2 regions of the Bacillus sp. FAU20 genome follow, and region 1 is predicted to be linked to the other one. Evidence: predicted binding sites of a transcription regulator. Region 1 holds the regulator's gene; the other holds the start of a gene.
What was found. The regulator LexA, encoded in region 1, represses DNA repair genes until DNA is damaged. The targets are predictions, from matches to a motif close to CGAACATATGTTCG.
Positions count from the first base shown of each region.

Region 2: a site for LexA is predicted at 2,653-2,666, ahead of addB (helicase-exonuclease AddAB subunit AddB). Genes of this name have one in related genera too.

Region 1 covers NZ_JBVYHY010000003.1:1,026,014-1,030,704, reverse strand. Annotated here, with positions in the region: gene AC0OM3_RS05765 (bifunctional metallophosphatase/5'-nucleotidase) at 154-1,737, shown strand; gene AC0OM3_RS05760 (DUF896 domain-containing protein) at 1,777-2,016, opposite strand; gene AC0OM3_RS05755 (YneB family resolvase-like protein) at 2,062-2,718, opposite strand; gene lexA (transcriptional repressor LexA) at 2,860-3,480, shown strand; gene AC0OM3_RS05745 (DUF4097 family beta strand repeat-containing protein) at 3,571-4,374, opposite strand; gene AC0OM3_RS05740 (DUF1700 domain-containing protein) at 4,375-4,691, opposite strand, start outside.
Region 2 covers NZ_JBVYHY010000021.1:79,507-84,197, forward strand. Annotated here, with positions in the region: gene addB (helicase-exonuclease AddAB subunit AddB) at 1-2,627, opposite strand, end outside; gene lepB (signal peptidase I) at 2,744-3,307, opposite strand; gene AC0OM3_RS14205 (TVP38/TMEM64 family protein) at 3,364-3,957, opposite strand; gene AC0OM3_RS14210 (competence protein ComK) at 4,396-4,691, opposite strand, start outside.

The DNA.
Region 1 (4,691 bases):
AACCTTTCATAAACATGAAGAAATATATCACATATTTTTACAAATAATTGATTATTTACAGAATCTTTACACATTCTATACACTCACATTAAAATTCTCTTCACATATTTGATATGATGAATTGGAAGATAACAATAGAAAAGGTGAGTCATATTGGAACAAAATCAAACTGTAACTTTAAACATCTTATTAACAAGCGATATACATGGCACTGTTTATCCTATTCACTACCAAGATAACTCCCCAGCAGAACTTGGTTTAGCTAAAATTTCTACTCTTATAAAAAAAGAACGTTCCCAAAATACAAACGTTCTTTTAATTGATAATGGCGACTTTATTCAAGGCACACCATTTACTTATCATTATGTTACATACGAAAAAAACAAAAAAAACCCAATGTCCTTATTAGCGAATTACTTACAGTATGACGCTGCAATTATCGGCAATCATGAATTTAATTACGGGATGGATATATTAAATAATGCTGTGACTACTGCGAACTTCCCGTACCTATCAGCAAACATTTTAGATAAAAACAGTAAAAAACCTTATTTCGGGAAACCATATGTAATAAAACATATTGAATCAAATATAAAAATTGCTATTTTAGGAGTGACAACGCATTACATTCCCAATTGGGAACAACCCCATCACATTAAAAATTTACTATTTGAAGATGCATTAAAGACTACAAAAGAATGGGTTTCTTACATTCGCAAACATGAGAAACCAGATTTACTAGTCGTAGCGTATCACGGGGGAGTTGAACGAGATTTACAAACCGGGGTACCGACTGAAGTGTTAACAGGAGAAAACCAAGGATATGCAATGTGCCATGAAATTGAAGGTATAGATCTTTTACTAACAGGTCATCAACACCGAGAAATTTCTCATACGATGGCTAACGGTGTAACAATTTTACAGACTGGATGCAATGGACACTCAGTTGGAAAAGTAAAAATAACATTCGAAAAAACAAAACATAAATGGGTGAAAAAAGAGAGTTCTTCTGAATTATTATCTGTACAAGGAGTTGAGGCGGACCAAAATGTACTTTCATTGGTAGCCGATTACGAAGAGAAAACACAAAAGTGGCTTGATCAACCTATTGGAATCATTCAGGGGGACATGCAAATTTCAGATGCTATGCAAACTCGTTTGCATGATCATCCTTTTATCGAATTCATAAATAAAATACAGATGAATATAGCTAATGTATCAATTTCTTGTACAAGTTTGTTCCATAATACATCTCCAGGTTTCCCTGAACATGTAACAATGCGTGATATCGTTTCTAATTATATTTATCCAAACACATTAAAAGTAATTAGAATAACTGGAGCAGATATAAAAGATGCTCTTGAACTCTCTGCTTCTTATTTCACATTAAAAACAGATGGATCAATCACCGTAAGTCCTATCTACATAGAACCAAAGCCACAACATTATAATTATGATATGTGGGAAGGGATTTCATACGTATTAAACATTTCAAAACCAATTGGTGAAAGAGTAGAATCTTTACAGCATAACAGTGCTCCTCTTAATATGAATGAAGAATATGACGTTGTAATGAATAATTATCGTGCAAGTGGCGGGGGAAATTTTTTTATGTTTCAAAACAAACCGGTAGTAAAAGATATACCCATAGATATGTCTGAACTTATCGCTAATTATATATTGGAACATAAAACGATAGAAGCAACTGTTAATAACAACTGGAAAGTTATTAAATAACGATTTTTACAAATAAAAAAGATGGGCTTCGCCCATCTTTTAATTTAATTTTGCATTATCTTGCTTTTTTAAAGCTTTTAATTTCGTCGGTGTAACATCTGTACCTTCTTCGTTAACAACTTTAATACCTTTAAGTTCGTTTAACATATTTTGACGAAATCCTTTTAAATATTGTTCACGTAGCGATTGACGCTCACGTTGCTCTTCTTCAGTTAAACCTTCAGCTTTTGCTTTTTTCGCTAAGAAGTTAATGCGTTCAACGAGTTCGTGATTAATCATCTCGAATCCCCCTTCTAATCAAAACTGATTATTATCATACAATAGTTACTCTTCTTTATCAAGCAATTGCTTCGTATACTCTACATATCTACGATGTACAGTCGCCTTTGAAACATTATGACCAAATCCACGTAATGTTGCTGCGATTTCTTCAAACGTGAGTTCACTTTTTCGCAAACGTACAATTTCCTCAATTGGCACTTCTTTTTTCTCTCTTCCTACACTTAAATGACGATTTTTTAAATTATTTTCTGGACGATAACCTTTTTCTACTGCACGTTGCATGCCTCGTTTAATTTTCAAGTTATGAATCTTTCTTTGATATTCTTCAACAATACCAATAATATCTAATACCATCGAATCAGAATCCGATAATTGTAATTCACCATTATGTGTATGCGTATATACTTTTATGCCTTCTTTATGTAAGCAATGCATTAATGCGATCTTCGCATTTCCTCTACCAAGGCGCGTTTCATCTTGTATAAGTAACACATCAATTTGTTCGTCTCGAATTGTATCCAACACCTCTAATATACCGTCACGTTCAATTGTATATCCACTAGCCTGCTCTTCAATCACCTTAGTAACATTCATTTGATAGCGCTCAGCTAAATGCAATAATTCATCTTTTTGACGTAACAATGATGTTTCTTGCGCTTCTTTCGTTGTACTCACACGTGCATAAATAATTGCATTCATTTTGAACCCCTCTTTCTCCCTATTATTTCCCTATAGTGTAACATAAATCCGCCATTTGTTCGAACTTATGTTTGTAGAATGTTTTTTCACATGTTATACTTATTAATAAGAAAAATGAAAGAAAACGAGGTGTTAGAAAACATGGAAAAGTTAACGAAACGCCAGCAAGACATTCTCGACTTTATTAAGCTAAAAGTACAAGAAAAAGGATATCCACCTTCCGTACGTGAAATTGGTCAAGCAGTCGGCCTCGCTTCTAGTTCTACAGTGCACGGACATTTATCACGATTAGAAGAAAAAGGATACATTCGACGCGATCCAACAAAACCACGTGCCATTGAAATTTTAGGCGAAGACCGAATGGATACGGAAACACAATCTGTTATTCAAGTTCCAATTGTCGGAAAAGTTACTGCTGGTTTACCAATTACGGCGGTCGAAAGCGTAGAGGAACATTTCCCACTTCCAGCTAGTATTGTTGCTGGAGCAGACCAAGTGTTCATGTTACGTATTTCTGGAGATAGTATGATTGAAGCTGGTATTTTCGATGGAGATTTAGTTGTTGTTCGCCAACAACAGTCTGCATATAATGGTGAAATTGTAGTCGCTTTAACAGAAGATAACGAAGCAACTGTTAAACGTTTCTATAAAGAAAAAGACCATTTCCGTCTACAACCAGAAAATTCTTCGTTAGAACCTATCATTTTAAAACAAGTGTCAGTTATCGGGAAAGTAATTGGCGTATATCGTGATTTACATTAAAAATAATAAAAAGAAGATAATTACCTTATTTACATACGGTAATTATCTTCTTTTTGTATTTTGATAGATTTCCATGCATTCTATTTCTTATTAACGAGTTTCAATCGTCACATCTCCAGCAGCCGTTTTACCGCTAATCTTTTTACTACCATTTCCAATTGTTACATTTTTATTTTCTTCATTAAAAATTGTTACATCTCCCGCAGCACTTTGCCCAGTAATTACCGCATCTTGTGGTTTTTCCGATAAAGTAATATCTATATCTCCCGCAGTTGAACTTGCTTCTAGATTATACTTAGAATCATGATCTTGAATATTTATTTCCCCACTTGTTGTTTTTGCGGTCACTTTCCCTAATACCTTCTTAAAGTTCACCTCACCAGCTTTTGTCGATCCCTCCACATTCTTAGCCGTTACTTGTTTCAACTCTACTTCTCCAGCAAGTGTTCTAACACTTACGCTATCACTTTTCACATCACTCATTTCGATTTGTCCAGCAGATGAATTTACTTTTACATCTTGGTAAGAGCGTTCGGGCACAAGGAGAGTCAATTTAGACGTTTGAAACCTAAAATCGTAAAAAGAAAAATCAAATGAAGCACCTTTTTCTCTTTCCCCAATAACTTTTAATGTGTCACCATCTTCTGCGATACGAATCTCTTGTTTACGTACATCTCCCGATTGCTTTACATAAAAAGAAGAGTCAGGAGATTTTTGGACAATAATATCCCCGGCATCTAACTTAACTTCTATATTTTTTAATGTTTCGTTTTTAATTACATTTTCTTTATCGCCTTTTTCAGCAGTCTGTACTGCTTTTTCATATGTTTGGGAAATTCCTATTACTCCAATAATGATACAAGCGATAGCGATTAAAAATAGTTTTTTCATCATTTACTCTCCTTTTATCATTTTGAAGTTCCATATTACATATCGTACACACAATCTCTTAAACCACTTTGTACTATAAAAAGCGATAATACATAACAATAAACCTACTCCAACAAACGTTATACTAACGAAAAGATCCAACCATATAAAAGTACCCATAAATACTTTTCCAATAACGAAAAATGGTGTTACTACACTAGCAATACCACCGATCCAAAAAGAAAATATAAAAGCAATAATTGCGACTAACGGGCCTAACACAATAATAAAATTAAACAAACTAAGTCCAATCGCTGCCATAACAGCTCTTGTCACATTTG
Region 2 (4,691 bases), on a different contig from region 1:
TGTAATAACGGTGCGATTTCTTCTATTACTAAAACAGAAAGATGCTCACACTCTTTTATGGATAAATCCGCCCAAGTACGGTTTTCACGCAATAACTTGTCCGCAATTTTCTTTAATGCCGCATGGAATAATTCGCCGATATCTGGCGCATCAAGCTTGAAAATATCACGCTCTCTAAGCGATAAACCGTGCTGCGCAAAATGAGCGTATGCACAACGGTTAAATAGTTCCATACGAGAGACGCTTCCTTTAATTATATCTCCATATAAATCTCTACTTACTGCTGTACTTAGTTTCTTCGCACGATTTCGATAGAATAAACTTGATAAGACGCGGCTACTTTTTTGTTTCCATTCATCTGAAGTTACGTAGAAGTTGTATACGTCCCACCAAAAGTCTAAATTCCCTTCAAATCCGTATCGCTTCCACGTTTGTAGTTGCTGCATAACGTAAGATAACGTTACTTCTGGCGTTGCTACGTATGAAATTTGTTCTGAACGTGATAAATCATTTACGTCATTCGTAATAAATGAATCTTTCACATTAGGGAACATTCTTTTTATTTTCTTAATAAAGCTAGACGCAAGTAACGTCTTTCCTTCTTCATCTGCAAGCGGGCATGAAATGTATAACTTCTCAGATGCTCTCGTTACCATTTGATACATAACGAACTGTTCTTCTAACAAAGTTTGTCTCGTCGTTGGCGCTAATTCAATTCCTGCCGCACCAAGAACTTCTCTTTCCTCATCAGAAAGCATACCTTCATCCATAGGTGCTACTGGAATAACCCCCTCATTTACACCTATAATAAACGTTGCTTTCACGTCAGATAACCTGGAGTGATCAATATTAGCAATTAATACTTGGTCTAATGAAGGCGGAATATTAGCAAATTGAAGTGCCTCAAGACCTGTCGACATAACGTCCGTAAACATAGAAAGAGACATTTTCTCATCACCAAGCATCTCTACAAACGTATCAAGAAGGCTCATTACCTCTTCCCATACTTGTTCATGATCTGTCGCAAATAAGAAATCTCCACTTTCTTCTGCACGTATACGTAATTCTTCTAGTTTCTTTGGAACATCCAGCTCTTCTAAAAATAAGTAAACTGCTTCACACATTTGCATAACTGTTCCTGCACGCTTTAACCTTTTTTGCATGCGAATAACAGGTGTTCTTACAACGTCACGTAGCCTATTTATTTTCTCTTCCATTTCACGTTCACTGTCTGTGATCATCCCGTTCGTATCATCAAGAGAACGATAACGGCGATACATCCATGGATCCTCTGAAGTCCATCTCTTTCCTTGTACACCGTACGCTAAACAGTAATTTTCAAATTCATCCATTTCTTCACGCATCGTTTCTTTTCTTACGTCTAATGGATATAAAAGCTCTGTTTTCACGCAGCGGAACACCGCATCATAACGCCAATTCCCACTAATAATCTCGAGTGCAGAACGAATACATTCTACTAATGGATGGTGTGACATCGAGCGCTTTTCATCGATGAAGTGCGGGATATTGTAATCTGTAAATAACGTTCGCATCACATCGTAATAACTTTCCCCATTACGAAGAAGTACTGCAATATCTCGGTAACGATATTTTTCATCCGCAACAAGTTTACGAATTTCACGAGCAACACCTTCTACCTCCGCTCGTAAATTCGCAGCTGTACTAATCGTTACACTCGCTTCATCGTTAAATTTTTCATTCGGACGCGCTTCATAATGAGCTTCTAAATGCGCTAATGCTGGAGAATGAAAACGCGGCTGTTCCATAAGTGGAATTGTTTTTTCAATTTCTATTTTTTCTTCACGCGCTACTTGTTTTATTTTTTCATACGTTACCGTCGTTTCATAAAATAAATCGAGTTCATTTACTGGCTGCGCTAACGTTTTTTCATCTATCGTTAACGTGATCGTAACTCTCGCTCCGCAAATCATAAGCTGTCTTACAATCTCTAACTCTTGCGGGGAGAATGAATGAAATCCATCTATATAAATTTCCGCACCATTTACATATTCAGACTGCGGAAGCTTTTCCACTAGCAATTGCAAGTAGTCTTCTGAATCTAAATATTTTCCGATTAAAGCACGTTCAAAATCATCATATAGTAGTTGTAAATCATACACTTTATTCGCTAATAGCTTTTGCTCGGCACTGCTACTATGCGCATCTAATTGTTGCCACATTTCATATACGTTAGATGGCGTTACATTGTAACGTTTAAACTCTGCAATCATACTGCCCAGATGTTCAAAGAAACCGTTTTGCTCCGCTGCTTTTTGGAACACCGATAACCCATCTTTACGAGACTCTACAATTTTACGAAGTAACATATGTACACCCGCTTCATCAATATGAAGACGACTCGCTCCGCCAACTTCTTGTAGTACCTTCCACGCTAATCGTGAAAAACTAAAAACTTGTGCCCGAATAGAACCTCTTACATCCTCACTTCCAATTAACGCCTGCTGCGTCTGGAATGTCATCTGTTCTGGCACAAGATATAATATTGTTTCCCCTCTCGGGCGCTGTTTTAACTCTTCTTGCACTTCGTGTAAACAAAGTGTACTTTTTCCACTTCCCGCTCTACCAATCACAAATCGAAGTGACATGTAACCCCACCTTTCACTTACATAACGAACGTTAGTTTGCTACTATAATTGTATTATAGGACACGAAAAAAGACAAACGGAGTAGTTTGCCTTTTTTTATACTTCTATCTATTATATCAACCTTTTGAAAAATTCGTTTGCACCTCTTGAATTGGCCAATATCGTAAATCAACTTTACCGACAACTGTATCAGCTTTTACAAATCCAAAGTGTCTACTATCCCAGCTCCCGAGGCGGTTATCACCTACTACAAAAATACATCCAGGTGGCACCGTTTTTTCCTTAGTTAACTCTTCTAGCGTAAAGTCACCTGTTAGTTGTCGTCCATTTATCTCCTTCTTATATTTCTCTAAATAAGGTTCATCCACGAATTGTCCGTTTATATATAATTTATCATGCTTATATTCAATATGATCTCCAGGTAAACCGATAATCCGCTTTACATAGTCCTCTTTTTTATTCGCATGAAACACCACAACGTCAAATCTGTTCAAGTCCCCAACTTGATAACTTACCTTATTTACAACTAGCATATTGCCATCTTGCAATGTGGGCATCATTGACTTCCCCTCTACAACGTACGTCGAAAAGAAAAACGTTCGAAAAAATACAGCTAATAATACACCAATTAAAATTGTTCGTATCCACTCTATGCCTTCTTTTTTCAAAGTTTTCTTCATCTGCTTCTCCCCTTATCCTTTAATACTGAAGCTTTCCTTTACAAAGAAGACTATTCTTAATGCAGTTCTAACTTTACTTCGATTTTCTTACCGACATACCATAAAATAAAAATACCAATCGCTACAATGACTGATTTCACTGGATTATGAATAAATGACATTAAATCATGACCGATATACGTTAAAATAAAAATCATCACAAGTTTTCCGAATGCTAACGCTAGCCCAAACTGTTTTACACTAATTCGGGATAAACCAGCGACAACATTTATTAATGCTGACGGTGTAAACGGAAAACAAAATATAACAAAAATCGGTGCAAATCCTTTTCTTTCAATCCATCCCATTGCTTTTCGTACTCTCTCATGCTTATTTACAAACGAAAAGAAACGACTGCGACCAAAATGGCGGATGATGAAAAAGACAAGTAATGCACCCATTACTGATCCAAGCCATGAATAAAGAAAACCGAGCCAAAAGCCAAATGCAACAGCATTTGCCAGTACAAATACAATAAGCGGTAATGCTGGAATCAACGCCTCTATCATCGGTAAACCAATACCAAGAAGTGGTCCGAACGCTTTATAACTCTCAACAATATGATCCATATTTTCTGGTGAAAAATACTCTTTGATTGTCTGAAAATCCATTCTACACTTTACCCCTTTACTCTAAATACTATCCCTACTGTATCATTGCTTATATGAAAGAGGAAATGGTAGATACGACATATGGAGATGTATTTATTAAAGTTTCCATATCTTTCATAAGAATTCCTTCATTATTTAGCTATGATAATCTATCAATATTCGACAGGACGTGTCGTTCGTTTTGTTATTTAGATTGTTTTTCGATTTTTTATCGGCAAATGAAATTACACTGGTGATTTTCTAGATATATCAATTACAACTCGGTTTCTCTAATATATCGCCTTATCTACAAAGACTGATAAAGTGAAACTTTAATCAGTGGGGATTTTGTTGATCCCCCGCTTAACTTCTTTGCTTTCGCTGAATTTTGAGGTGGGGGTCTTACTGCCCACAAATAGCGGGATAAACAAAAAAAGAATGGGGATTCCCCCCATCCTTTCACACTTCGCCTTCCTTCACAAAATACACACTCTCATAAGCGGGTCTTAATGTTGATTCCTCTTTTTTATCAACCTCTTTAAAACAAGGGCTCCCTTGTTTTTTCCTACGATCTTCATATTCAGTACGTAATTTCGCTGTACGATTTTGTTGATTTTCAAAACTAGTTTTTGATATTTCTAATTTCACAGCAAAACCATTTATAAATCTAATAATAAGATTTCCATCTTTTAATTCTTTGTTACTTTCAATATAAAAATGAGACAACCAAGCGCACTCTTTTCTAGAGTAAGAAT